4 regions of the Streptomyces sp. WMMB 714 genome follow, and region 1 is predicted to be linked to each of the others. Evidence: riboswitches for the same ligand, from Rfam matches in the RefSeq annotation. Region 1 holds a riboswitch; each other region holds the start of a gene.
What was found. A riboswitch is a leader RNA that binds a small molecule or an ion and turns the genes downstream of it on or off. The one in region 1 is predicted to bind cobalamin.
Positions count from the first base shown of each region.

Region 2: another riboswitch for cobalamin. It lies ahead of H181DRAFT_RS16900 (hypothetical protein); the one in region 1 lies ahead of H181DRAFT_RS12040 (cobalamin biosynthesis protein).
Region 3: another riboswitch for cobalamin. It lies ahead of metE (5-methyltetrahydropteroyltriglutamate--homocysteine S-methyltransferase); the one in region 1 lies ahead of H181DRAFT_RS12040 (cobalamin biosynthesis protein).
Region 4: another riboswitch for cobalamin. It lies ahead of H181DRAFT_RS17005 (ABC transporter substrate-binding protein); the one in region 1 lies ahead of H181DRAFT_RS12040 (cobalamin biosynthesis protein).

Region 1 is NZ_FMHJ01000005.1:445,266-448,527, reverse strand. It holds gene H181DRAFT_RS12050 (inorganic phosphate transporter) at 1-1,017, shown strand, start outside; gene H181DRAFT_RS12045 (hypothetical protein) at 1,138-1,356, shown strand; cobalamin riboswitch at 1,494-1,688, shown strand; gene H181DRAFT_RS12040 (cobalamin biosynthesis protein) at 1,858-2,880, shown strand; gene H181DRAFT_RS12035 (cobyric acid synthase) at 2,877-3,262, shown strand, end outside.
Region 2 is NZ_FMHJ01000008.1:232,027-235,288, forward strand. It holds gene H181DRAFT_RS16890 (TetR/AcrR family transcriptional regulator) at 38-610, opposite strand; gene H181DRAFT_RS16895 (class I SAM-dependent methyltransferase) at 658-1,452, shown strand; cobalamin riboswitch at 1,617-1,737, shown strand; gene H181DRAFT_RS16900 (hypothetical protein) at 1,894-2,871, shown strand; gene H181DRAFT_RS16905 (CbiQ family ECF transporter T component) at 2,878-3,262, shown strand, end outside.
Region 3 is NZ_FMHJ01000008.1:227,621-230,882, reverse strand. It holds gene metE (5-methyltetrahydropteroyltriglutamate--homocysteine S-methyltransferase) at 1-1,383, opposite strand, end outside; cobalamin riboswitch at 1,548-1,768, opposite strand; gene H181DRAFT_RS16880 (DUF2470 domain-containing protein) at 2,100-2,801, opposite strand; gene H181DRAFT_RS29190 (SIP domain-containing protein) at 2,923-3,262, shown strand, end outside.
Region 4 is NZ_FMHJ01000008.1:254,549-257,810, reverse strand. It holds gene H181DRAFT_RS17010 (ABC transporter permease) at 1-260, opposite strand, end outside; gene H181DRAFT_RS17005 (ABC transporter substrate-binding protein) at 278-1,837, opposite strand; cobalamin riboswitch at 1,890-2,019, opposite strand; gene H181DRAFT_RS17000 (TIR domain-containing protein) at 2,222-3,262, opposite strand, start outside.

The sequences.
Region 1 (3,262 bases):
ACATGGCTCGCGGGGCTTCCCTCAAGCTCTTCCCACGCGCTGATGGGCGGCCTCCTCGGCGCCACCGTCGCGTCCGTGGGGATCGGCGCCGTCAACGGCGGCACCGTGGTGATGAAGGTGCTCATCCCCGCCCTCGCCGCCCCGCTCGTCGCCGGGCTCGCCGCGCTGTTCGCGACGCGTCTGACCTACCGGGCGGCACGGAACGCCGACGAGCAGCAGACCGCGAAGGGCTACCGGGCCGGGCAGATCACCTCGGCCGCGCTGGTCTCCCTCGCGCACGGCACCAACGACGCGCAGAAGACGATGGGCGTCATCACCCTGGCGCTGATCACCGGCGGCGCGCTGGCGCCGCAGGCCGACCCCCCGACCTGGGTCATCGTCTCCGCCGGTGTGGCCATCGCACTGGGCACGTACCTGGGCGGATGGCGGATCATCCGCACCATGGGCAGCGGCCTGACCGACATCAAGCCGCCTCAGGGCTTCGCCGCGCAGACCAGCGCCGCCGTGACGATCCTGGCCTCCTCGCACATCGGCTTCTCGCTCTCCACCACGCACGTCTGCTCGGGCGCCATCATGGGCTCGGGGGTCGGCCGCAAGGGCGGCGTCGTGCGCTGGTCGACGGCGGCCCGCATGGTCATGGGCTGGGGCCTGACGCTCCCGGCCGCGGGGCTCGTCGCCGCGGGTGCGGCCCTTCTCGCGGGGCAGGGCACCTGGGGCGTCACCACGGTCGCCGTGCTCGCGGTGGTCGTCAGCGGCGGCATCTGGCTGCTCTCGCGGCGCCAGCCCGTCGACCACACCAACGTCAACGACACGGCGGTCCCGGGCGAGACCGCGGAGGAGGACGCCGCGGGCGTCGTCACGACCGCGCTCCAGGCCGTCGCACCGCCGCCCACCGTGAAGGCGGGAAGCGACGCCTCGCTGCCGGAGATGTCCCTGCCGCCGCAGGGCACGCCGGCTGCCGGGTCCGCCGCCGAAGCCGAGAAGGAACGCCCCCGGGCGGGCTCCACGCTCGGCTAGCGAGCCGGCCCGCCGGACGGGACGCTCGCACCACAGCACCGACTCGAGACACCCCGACCCCGACCGCACAGCAGAGCGGCGTCAGCCGGACCTCTGCCGGACCTGAGACAGGGAAACGCTATGGACATCGACTGGGCAGCACTGGGCGAGGTATTCGGCGTCAGCCTCGTGGCCACTGTCGGCCTGGTGGGGCTCTTCACGCTCGGCATCGTGAACGGCTCCGCGGGCAAGGCGCAGGGCGGCGGCACGGCGACCCTCGCGCGCACCGGCGCGTACGCCTGCTACGCGCTGTGCGCCGCGGCGGTGGCGTACGGCATCTACATCATCACCGCACCGTGAAGTAGCGCCCGCCGGCCGGACTTCCGGGCACGGCGGGCAGCATCGGGCGAGGGGTACGGGCGGGCAGCCCGTACCCCTCGCCGTGCGTCTGCTCACACTCTTCCGCCGCAGGTCAGCGGCGAGTTGACGGCCCATCCCGTACATGGTGGACTTCCGGTTGCCCAACGGCGGCTGGAGAGGAAGCCGGTGAGAATCCGGCGCGGTCCCGCCACTGTCACCGGGGAGCGAACCCCAAGCGAAGGTCACGGCCCACGAGCGTCAAGGGGCCGGAAGGCCGGGGGACGCTGCGATCCGGGAGCCAGGAGACTCTCGCCGCCGGTACGTCGAGCCAGGGCGAGGACCCTGAGTGAGGACACCGCCATGCGTGGCTTCCCGGCCGCACCCCGTCCCGCAGTCGCATCCGCCGTCCCGGCGGGACTCCCCCGCCCGCGCCTGCCTCGTGCCGGCAGCCCTCCGCTGGGGGCCCGTCCCGTCCGCCGGAGCCCGACGGCGCGCTGAGCCATGCGAGTTCATCGCGCGTACGCCTGGGGCGCCGCCCTCGGCTACCTGGGGGACGTGCTCCTGGGCGACCCCCGCACCGGGCATCCCGTCGCCGTCTTCGGACGGGCCGCCGCCGCGGCCGAGCGCGTCCTGTGGCGCGACTCCCGCGCGGCGGGAGCCCTCCACACCGCACTGTGCGCGGGCGGCCCGGCCGCGGCGGCCGCGCTCCTCACCCGCGCCCTGCGCCGCAGGGGTCCGGCAGCGTCCGGCGTCGCGGCGCACGCGCTCGCGGGCATCCCGGCTCATGCGGCGGCGACGTGGACCGTCCTCGGCGGCAGCGGACTGTGCACGGCGGCGTGTTCCGTCCAGGCCGCCCTGGAAGCGGGGGACGTGGACCGCGCGCGCGTGCTGCTGCCTCAACTGTGCGGCCGCGACCCGCAGTCGCTGGACGCGGAGGGCATCGCCCGCGCCGCCGTCGAGTCGGTGGCGGAGAACACGTCGGACGCCGTCGTGGGTGCCCTGGTGTGGGGAGCGCTGGCCGGCGTCCCCGGTATGACGGCGTTCCGGGCGGTCAACACGCTCGACGCGATGGTGGGTCATCTCTCCCCGCGTCACCGGAAGTTCGGCTGGGCCGCCGCGAGGCTGGACGACGCGGCGGGCTGGCCCGGCGCACGTCTGACGTCGGCGCTCGCCGCGCTCGCCGGCCCCTGCCCGCGCGGCGCCCTGCGGGCGTGGCGCGGCGACGCGCACCGGCATCCCAGCCCCAACGCGGGCCCGGTGGAAGCCGCGTTCGCGGGTGCGCTGGGAGTCCGGCTCGGCGGGACGCTGAGCTACGGCGGGCGCACGGAGCACAGGCCGGTGCTCAACTCCCCCGGCAGGGCCGTGCGTCCGGGCGACATCGCACGCGCCGTGCGCCTCTCGCGGCGCGTGGGGCTCCTCTCGCTGGCGCTCACCACGGCGGCGGGCGTGGCGGGACGGCTCGCCGCCGCCCGGGTCCGCTCGCGTGGCGGAAGCCGTACGGGAACGGGAGGTACCGCGGCGTGACGGGCGGGCAGGAAGAGCGCGGCGGACCGGGCCCCGGTGCCGCCGCACGGGGCGGCGGACTGCTCGTCGCCGGCACGACGTCCGACGCGGGCAAGAGCGTGGTCACGGCGGGCATCTGCCGCTGGCTGGCGCGCAAGGGGCTGAAGGTCGCGCCGTTCAAGGCCCAGAACATGTCGCTCAACTCGTACGTGACGCGGGAGGGCGCGGAGATCGGGCGGGCGCAGGCCATGCAGGCCGCCGCGGCGCGCACCGAGCCGACGGCCCTGATGAACCCGGTGCTGCTCAAGCCGGGCGGCGACCGCAGCAGCCAGGTGGTGCTGCTGGGCAAGGCGGTCGGCGAACTCAGCGCGCGCGGCTACCACTCGGACCGGCAGGAGAAGCT
Region 2 (3,262 bases), on a different contig from region 1:
CGCAGCTGCCTCGCCCGGCCTGGACAGGTCCGCTGCTTCACCGGTTCGTGCGGTCGGTGATGTGCTCGAACAGCCCTGCATGGATACGTGTGCTTACGCCCTTGGCCCACGGCTCATCCACCTCGTCGACATCGAGGGCAGCCGCATTGTTGAGAAGCATGCCGAAGGCAAGGAACGACTTCACCGTCACCGGGTCGAGACCAGCGGTACCGGCAACGGTGTCCCACATGTGGGCGACTCGTGTCCGCACCAGATCACGGACCTCGCCGTCACCGCAGGCGGCGAACCCTTGCAGCTGCAGCAAGAGGCTGGTGCGATCGGCCAGCGACTCGTAGTACTGAGCTCCCATCAGCTCCAGCGCGCTGAGACCTCCGGTGCCCTCGGCGGCTTGGGCCATGCCGTCGCTGAACCGGTCGAAGGCCGCGCCGACCAGCTCCAGGAACAGCGCCTTCTTGGTCCCGAACATCCGGAACACGTAGGCCTGCGTGATGCCCGCCTCCCGCGCGATCGCCTCGATCGATGCACCGTGAAGTCCGTGATCCGCGAACTCGCCGGCGGCGATCCCCAGCACCTGGGATCGCCGTTCGGGTCCACTCATACGCGCAGCCATGGCGGTTAAGTTACTCCTTACTAACTACTGACTTGTATTGTGGCGCAGTGGGCGATGACACCTGGGCCGGTCTGGCCGACCAGTTTGCGGACGGGGCTTACGCCTCGGTGAAGGGGCGCGTGCGCACCTACGTGATGCACCAACAGCTGATGGAGCACTTGCCGCCGCCCCCGGCACCTGTGCTCGACGTCGGCGGCGGCGCGGGCCATCAGTCGTTTCCGCTGGCCCGAGCCGGTTACGACGTGACGTTGCTCGACCCGTCGCCCGCGATGCTGGACAAGGCCCGGCAGCGGCTCGCGCGGATGCCAGGTGAGACCCGGCGACGGGTAACGCTCCTGGAGGCCGACGGCGAGCACGCCGACGCGGCAGTGGACGAACGACGCTTCGCCGCGGTGTTGTGCCACGGCGTGCTCGGGTACCAGGAGCGGCCCGAGCCGATCGTCACCCAGCTGTGCCGATGCGCCGCTGAGGGTGGCCTCGTCTCGATCATGACCGGCAACGCCAAGGCGATGGCGGTCCGCCCGGCCCTGGAACAGCGGTGGGACGACGCTCTGGCATCTTTCGACGCCCGGGCCGAGGTCGGAGTGCTGGGGGTGCCGACCCGAGCTGACACGGTCGAGGAACTCTCCCGACTCGTACGGAGCCGCGGCGTGGAGCCACTGCGCTGGTACGGCGTATGGCTGTTCGCCGACTGGCTCGACTTCAGCGGAGCCGGCATGGACCCGAGCGATTCGGAGAAGTTGGCGGCGGCCGCCGCAGTCGAACTCGAAGCCGGCCGACGAGATCCCTACCGGCAACTCAGTCGCGTCTTCCATCTCGTCGGACGCAAAGGACCGAGCTGACGGGACAACAGCAGTCGGACACTGGAGTCCGCCGGCGCATTGACCGCATCGGCTCCCCTCCTCTCATCGGCCGACCGCCCGCCACCCGGCCTGAAATCGCCGTCTGGCGGGAGCAGTTCGTCTGCCCGTACGATGCAGTTGCGTCCGTGTGTGAACGGACACCGACAACTCAATGCGTACGCGCTCGGGGAAAGCCGGTGGGATTCCGGCACTGACCTGCAACCGTGAGCGGCTGAGCATCTTCTGCCGCGAGTCGGATCACCTGGCGTGCTGCGTGCACAGCTTCTCACTGTCATGGTCTGCAGCGTGGAGCCCTCCTGAGCCGTTCCGGGGCCCCTGCCGCATTCGTCACCGACGCACGAATGCAGGTACGGGGCTTTTTTGCGGGACAGCCCGGGCAGGGGGCCTTGGTGCGGCCTGCCCGGAAGGACTCTCCCGCTCATGGCCCGCGTCAGACCCGTCAGACCCGGGGCCGCGAAGACCGCGGCCCTCGCCGCAACGGCTGCCGTCCTCCTCGGCACGTCGCCGGGGCTCACTCCGTCGGCGTCCGCCGCCGCCTCCCGGACTGACGATGTCCGGGCAGCCAAGGGGAGTTCGGGCTACTGCAAGAACAGCGACGGCGTCACAGTCGTCGTCGACTTCCAGGACCTCGGTGGAGGCACCGTCGTCCGCTGCGCCCACGGGAGTCAGTCCACCGGCCTGGCGGCCCTCAAGAACGCCGGCTTCAAGATCACCGGAACCAACCGTTGGGGCGAGGCCTTCGTCTGCCGCATCGAGGGCAAGCCGGGAGCGGACAGCGAACCCTGCATCGACACCCCTCCCACCTCTGCCTACTGGTCCTACTGGCACGCGTCCGACGGAGGCAGCTGGAAGTACAGCGACTCGGGGGTGACGAACCGGACTCCGCCGAAGGGAAGTTTCGAGGGGTGGTCCTTCTCCACGGACGAGTCGCAGTCGACCAGCCCCCCGCCGGGTCTCGCTCCGCGGCGGCCCGGCGGGGGCGGGGACTCGGGCGGCGGAGGTGACTCCGGGGGTGGATCCTCGAGTTCGGGCGGGAACGGTTCGGGCACGTCGGGCGGCTCGTCCGCCGGCGCCGGGAAGGACGGTTCCGGCGAGGCCCAGGACAAGAAGGACGAGAAGAAGCCCGAGGACGGCTCCAAGGACAAGAAGAAGGACGAGAAGTCCCCCGAGCCGTCCAAGTCGAAGGACACCGCCGCCGGTTCGGACGCTTCCGCGGCCGGGCCCGACGGCGAAGAGGACACGGCCGACGACGGCCTGAACACCGCGGACCCCGCCCGGGACGGCGGCGTGCCGACCGGGACCGTGGCCTCCGTCGGCGCCGTCGTACTGGTCGCGGCGGCGGCCGGCGCCACGGCCTGGCGCAGACGCCGCACGGCCCGGGCGGAACGGGCCGGCTGAGCAGACATGTCGTCGTCCCGCGTCACCGCAGACCTCACCGCCCGCTTCCGGATACCGCGCGCACTGCACCCGGGAGCGTGGTGGCTGTGGTCCCTCGGCATGGCCACCGCCGCCAGCCGCACCACGAACCCGCTGCTGCTCCTGCTCACCGTCGCCGTCTGCGGATACGTGGTGACCAGGCGCCGAGGCGATGCGCCCTGGGCGCTGGCCTTCCGGATGTATCTCCTTCTGGGCGCCTTCGTCGTCGTCATGCGCGTGGTCTTCCGCATCGTCTTCGGCGGCGGCCAGGGAGAGACCGTCCTCTTCACCCTTCCGCAGATCCCGCTGCCCGAATGGACCGCCGGAATACGGCTGTTCGGGCCGGTGGCCGCCGAGCAGCTGCTGAGCGGCC
Region 3 (3,262 bases), on a different contig from region 1:
GTCGGCGCGGGCGGTGCGCAGTTCGGTCGTCTGCGGGAAGGAGCCGATGGTCGTCGTCGGCAGCAGCGGAAGACCCAGGTGCTCGCGCTGTGCCTTCGCCCGCTCGGTGTAGGGCTGGGAGCGGCGCCCGTCGGCGTCGGTGATCGCCCCGGCCCTGGCCCGCACCGCCGGGTCGTGGGTGATGGCCGAGCCGGCGCGGGAGGCCAGGTCGGCCCGGTTGGCGGTCAGCTCCGCGGCGATGGCGTCCGTACCGCCGGCCAGGCCCTTGGCGAGGACCGCCACCTCCTTCGCCTTCTGCCGGGCGAAGGCCAGCCAACGGAGGATCTGCCGGTCGATGTCCCGCTCGGCGCCCGTGTCGATCGGCACATGCAGCAGCGAACAGGAGGCCGCCACATCGACCCGGTCCGCGAGGCCCAGCAGAGTGCCGAGCGTGGAGAGGGACTTCTCGAGGTTGTTGATCCAGATGTTGCGGCCGTTGACGACGCCCGCGACCAGGCGCTTGCCCTTGAGCCCGCCGGCTTTCGCCAGGTCGTCGAGGTTCGCGGCGGCGGCCTCGGTGAAGTCGATCGCGAGACCGTCCACGGGTGCCTTGGCCAGGACGGGCAGGGCCTCGCCCAGGCGGTCGAAGTACGACGCGACGAGCAGCTTCGGGCGGTCGGCCAGGCCGCCGAGGTCCCGGTAGGCGCGGGACGCGGCATTGAGTTCGGCGGCCGTGCGGTCCTCGACGAGGGCCGGCTCATCGACCTGCACCCATTCGGCTCCTGCTGCGCGCAGATCCGCCAGGATCTCCGCGTACACGGGCAGCAGCCGGTCGAGGAGTGTGAGCGGGTCGAAGTCGTCAGCGACACTCGGCGCGGGCTTGGACAGGAGCAGATACGTGACAGGGCCGACCAGGACGGGCCGCGGGGTGTGACCGAGGGCGAGGGCTTCCTTCAGCTCCGCGACCTGCTTGGAGCTGTCGGCGGCGAACTCGGTGTCGGGCCCCAACTCCGGTACGAGGTAGTGGTAGTTGGTGTCGAACCACTTGGTCATCTCCAGCGGCGCGACCTCCTGGGTGCCGCGCGCCATGGCGAAGTAGCCGTCGAGGGCGTCCGCCGCGACGGCGGAGCGGTGGCGCTCGGGGACGGCGCCGACCATGACACTCGTGTCGAGGACGTGGTCGTAGTAGGAGAAGTCCCCGGTCGGGACCTCGTCGATGCCGGAGTCGGCCAGGAGCTTCCAGTTGGAGCGGCGCAGGCCTGCTGCGGTCTCCCGGAGGGAGTCCGCGGTGACGCGTCCTTTCCAGTAGCCCTCGATGGCCTTCTTCAGTTCCCGGTTCGGGCCCTGACGGGGGAAGCCGTACACGGTGGGCCGTGCTGCCGCGGCTGCGGACTTCGCTGTCACGAACTCTCCTTCGCGAACGATTCGGACAAGTCCCCGTGACGGGACGAGCACGCGAAGGAACGACGGCATCGGACGGCAGGGCACACGTTCTCGTGTGCGGCGTTCCGTCTGATGTTGTGGTCGCCGACCCGCCCTCGAGGTCACTGGGACATCCGCACGCGATCGGTCGCGCGCGGGCAGCAGGCAGGTCTTCGGACTCGTGGGCCCGTCCGCGTTCGAAGGCGGACGCCTACTGGCCGTCGCTTCCCGGCCCCCTACAAGACCAGTGCGTATGACGGCGGTCGTTCCCACTCACCGCTGCGGGGCAGTCCCGGATTCCCACCGGGTTCCCTCTTTCGACGTGCCTGCCTGGCGGGCAGGACGAACCAGCTGCACCGTCAGCCTAGCCAGGAGGGCGGAGTACGAAACACCGCAGGGCGAGCGGCCCCTGTTCCGGGGTGCGGTCCGGCTCGGTCGCGGGCCTCGACGGGGTACGGCATGTGCGCAAGGACACACTGCTGCACGGGGAGACGCAGGTGCGGCACACCGTCGCCTTCCACCGCGAGACGGTGCGGGCCCGGCGCATCGGCTCCCGTCCAGGGGCCGGCGGCCTCGTGTCGGCGAGGCCGCCGGCCGGTTCAAGGGGCGGCCCCCGTGCGTGGGGCTCCGGATGCGGCGTGTGCGGTGCGGACCGCTCCGGCGCCGGCGCTGCGGACAGCGCCGGGCCGCAGAGGGGATCAGGCCAGCAGGTGGTTGGTGTGGGAGGCGCGGCGGGCGGCGTCCAGGAGGGCTCGAATCCGGGAGTCGGCCTGGTCGGGGTCGGTTACGGGGGCCGGGAACGGCAGCCGGGCGTCGCGGTGGGCGTTCGGATATTCGAGGCGCAGTGTCAGGCCGTAGCGGTCGAGCGCGACGGGGACGGCGCGGAGTATGCCTCGCTCGGGCTGCGGTCGCACGAGGCGCAGCAGCAGGGGAACGGAGTCACCGTGGCCGTCCAGGAGGTGCATCAGCATGGCGGCTTCGCAGGTGGCCAAGGGGTCGGGGGGTGTCTCTTGCAGCGCGCCCAGTGTCACGTAGGAGCGTCCGCGGAAGTCTTCGAGGACCGCTTGGCCGAATTCCATGCACGTGCTCCGGGCTGCGGCGTCGAACTGGGCTGCCAGGAGTCCGGTCACGGTGACACGGGCGCGCAGTCGGTCGCGCACCGGTGTGGGGGTGATGTCGGTCAGTTCCAGCTTCACGGGAAGGCGCATCTCGTCCATGGGGGACGGGCTCTCCGGGGGTGCGTGAAGGTGGATGTTGCCGACCGCCTCCGACTCGGGGAGGCGGTGCACTTCGGCATGGAATCCGTCGCTCACCACCGTCATCGAATGAGCCGAAGCCAAGATCGATCGAACGCGTTCGGCGGGCGTGGGCTCTGTGGCGCGGGTGCGGAAGGGGCGCATCCAAGTTCTCCAATTGCACGGTCGGAGAGAGCGGCGACCACTCAGACGTGGGCTTACTTAGGTTAGGCTAACCTAACATCATTTCGACGGTGCATCCGTGGTCACGTCAAGGAGGCGGCTCATGGCGCGAGTTCCGAAGGTTCTGGCCGAGTACGCGCAGCGCCGCGGCTTCGCCACGGAGGTGACCGCAGTCGAGCGCCCCTCCCCGTCGCTGCTGCGCATCGCCTTTCACAGCCCTTCGTTGAGGTCCCGGGATGTCTCGCCCTGCGACGTCACCGCTTTCCGCGTGGGCGACAACGACTTCCGCCATTACACGCCCGAGTCCCACGACCGGGAGGCCGGCACAGCCACGGTGCTGGTGCACCACCACGGCCTGGCCGACGCCCCCGGACTCCACCTCATCGAATCGCTCGCGCCGGGCAGCGAGATCGTCTGGTGCGGACTGGAGTCCGCGAGGAGCT
Region 4 (3,262 bases), on a different contig from region 1:
GCGAGCTCGTCGCCGACGGGAACGCCCGTCACCAGTGAACGGCCGGGGTCACCGGCCAGCAGGGAGCCCAGCCAGTCCCAGAACCGCTGCCAGACCGGCTCGTCGAGGCCCAGCTTCGCCCGGAGCGCGGCGGCCTGCTGCGGATTCCCGTGATCCCCTAGGAGGACGTCGGCGGTGTCCCCCGGCACCAGGGAGTCCAGCGCGAAGACGACCAGGAGCGCGAAGAAGCACTGGGCGACCGCCAGCACGCTCCTGCGCACGGCATAGCGGCGCACCGTCAGCCCAGTTCGACGTCGTCGAAGCGTGCCCAGAAGTGGGAGTTGGGGACGGCCGGGCGCAAGCCCCCGACCGACGAGGAGACGCCGTCGTTGGCGTCGGAGAACCCCCACACGAGCATGCCGGACCCCTCGCGGGCGATGCGCTGCGCCCGGTGGAGAAGCCCGAGCCGCTCGTTCTCGTCGCGGGTCGAGCGCGCCCGGTCCATCAGCTCGTCGAACCGGCCGGAACGGAACCCGGTCAGGTTCCGCGCGGCACCGCTGCGCATCCGCTGCTGGAGGAAGTCCGAAACGGGCAGTGTGGACGTGGTGTTGAGGGCGGCGACGCCCTTCTCCTTGATCTCACTGAAGTACGTGGTGGAGGCCCGCGTACGCGGCGTGACGCGCAGGCCGACCTCCTTCAGCTGCCGCGCGATCAGCGTGGACGCCGACTCCCATGCGGCGTCGACCGTGCTGGTCTCCAGCGTGAAGGACAGCCCTTCCGCGCCGGCATCGCGGACCAGCTCCCGGGCCCGCTCCACGTCGCGCTTCCGCTGGGGGAGCTCCGGCGGGTAGCCGCGCAATCCCTTCCCGAACAGGTCGTTGCCCACCGTGCCCCGGTTCGCCAGCGCGACGCGAACGAGAGCTTCCCTGTCGACTCCGAGCAGCACGGCCTCCACCAGCTTCGGATCGTCGAACGGCGCACGTCCGGTCCGCAGCAGCACCTGCTGCGCCGTGGCCTGGCGGGAGGTGAGCACGCGTACCGCGGGGGCCTCTTCGAGGCGGTCGATGAAGGGCCCCGAGATGTCGGCCGCGTAGTGCACCTGGCCGGACAGCAGCGCGTTGACGCGTGCGGACTCCTCGTTCACGGGCACGATCTCCAGCTCGCCGATTCGCCCCCCGCCCGCCCAGTGGCCGTCCCAGCGGCGGAAGCGCGCCACCCCGCCGGGCTTGAACGAGCCGTACCGGAAAGGGCCCGAGCCCACCGGGTGGCGGAAGCCGGTGGTGCCGGCCGGGATGATCTCCGTGCCGGGCCCTGCGAACGCCATGGGGAACTCGAAGTCCGGCCGTTTCAGCACCAGTGTCAGCTCACGGGCGCCGGCGGCGCGGCTGTCGCCGAAGTCGACGGCGGACAGCAGCTGCTGGGACGGCGAACCGGTCTTCGGGTCCGCGACGCGCCGGTAGCTGTAGAGCACGTCCTCCGCCGTCACGGGCTCGCCGTCGTGAAAAGAGGCCCTGCGCAGACGTATGCGCCAGCGCCGGCCGGAGGAGTCGCTCTCCCAGGACTCGGCGAGGCGCTCACGCACCGACATGTCGTCGTCGTAGGTCGCGAGAGTGTCGAACAGTGCTTTCGCGCGGGCCTGGTCGACGAAGTTGGGCGCTACGTGCGGGTCGAGTGTCTCCTGCGAGCCTCCGGCGGTGAACGCGGCACGGAACCGGCCTGAACTCCCGCCGCCCCCTTCGGAGGAGCATCCCCCGAGCAGGCCCGTCGCGGCGGCTGCCGCCGCCCCGGCACCCGCCACGACGCTGCGCCTGCCCGGTCCTCGTCCTCTGACTGCCGGTACAGCGGCACGAGTCGGCATCGTGCATCCTTCCCGGGGTGTCCTCGCCCCAGTCGGTGGACCGGCGACGGGTCAGTCTCCTGACTCCCGGATCGCCGCTCGCCCCGGCCTTCCAGCCCGTACGTCACGAGCCGTGGCCATGCTGGGGTCCGCTCCCCGGTCACAGTGGCGGGACCGTGCCGGAATCGCACCGGCTTCCTGATCCCCGTCGCCCTGCCCCGTCATTGTGGCCCACGGCGGGCACGCCCCCGCCCGCCGGGCACGGCCTCCCCCTCTCAGCTGATCGAGCTGCGGACCCACGGGCCTGTTGCGTCCCCGCCCTCGCAATCCGGAAGTCAGGCCGCATCCGACCGGCACGAGGATGACGAACACCCGGGAACTCTTCCGGCCACAGCGCTGGACGGGTCATGGAGTCGAGGAACCGGCGAGAAGGTCGGTTCCGCAAAGCGCAGCGAGTTCCTTGGCCACCGAGGTCAGAGGGGTGCGGAGGTTGGCCAGTTCGGCACGCATCTCGGCGGATCGTTCCCACTGCCGTTCATGTGCGACGAGGCTGATGTCGGGCGGGCGCAGGACTTCGTGTTCCTGGAGAGCAGGGTGCCAGGTCGCCAGGAAGGGGCGTAGATGCTCGTTGGCGAGGTTCGCGGCAATGCCTGGCAGCGCGATGGGCCCGGCTGTTTCGCTCGCAATGCGGTGCAGCACGTCGCGTGTCGTGGCGAACAGTGAGTGCAGCGAGGTGAGGGCTTCCCGCAGTGAACCCTGGCCCGGCGCGAGCGGCTGGACTCCGACTCGGGTGACCAGTTCGACCTGCAAGTCGAATGCCGCAGCTTGCTCGATGGTGCCCCGGGGTGCGGTGGCTTCCACTGGTCGCAGAGCCGGCGAGGTGGCCGGATGCGCCGTGGTGGATCCTCCGGCGCCGGCGGTGGGCAGCGTCGGTGCGAGTGTGTGCAGCAGCATGCGGCGGAGGTCTTCCTGCCTGGCGGTGTCAGTGTCGTGGCGGCGCACCGCGCGGGCAGCGAGGGGATGGATGGTCCAGGACCGGTTCTCCGTCGGGTCCGGACGCAGGGCGCCGGAACCGAGCAGTGTCTCGACCGCCTCTGCGACGAGGGCGGTCACATCCCATGGGTCGTAGGAGCTGATCGTGGACAGCACGTTCTCCAGCGCTGGTTGCGACATCGGTGCCGGGCTGGCCAGGGCGAACACTCGCAGGACGTCGTCGGTCGGGAGGTGACCGGACAGAGGCCGTGAGAGGAGTACGGCCGAATGTATGCGGGGATCCGAGGAGCCGTTGCCGGTGGGAGTCCGCCACGTTGTCAGGACATCGGTCCCGGGGGCGTGGAGCCTGTTGCGCAGGTGGGTGAAGTCGCTGTGCGCGGCAAGTCCCGCAAGGAGGTCCAGAGCCTGCGGATGACCGTCGACGTCGCGGACGAGGGCGGTCGCGGCAGCGCG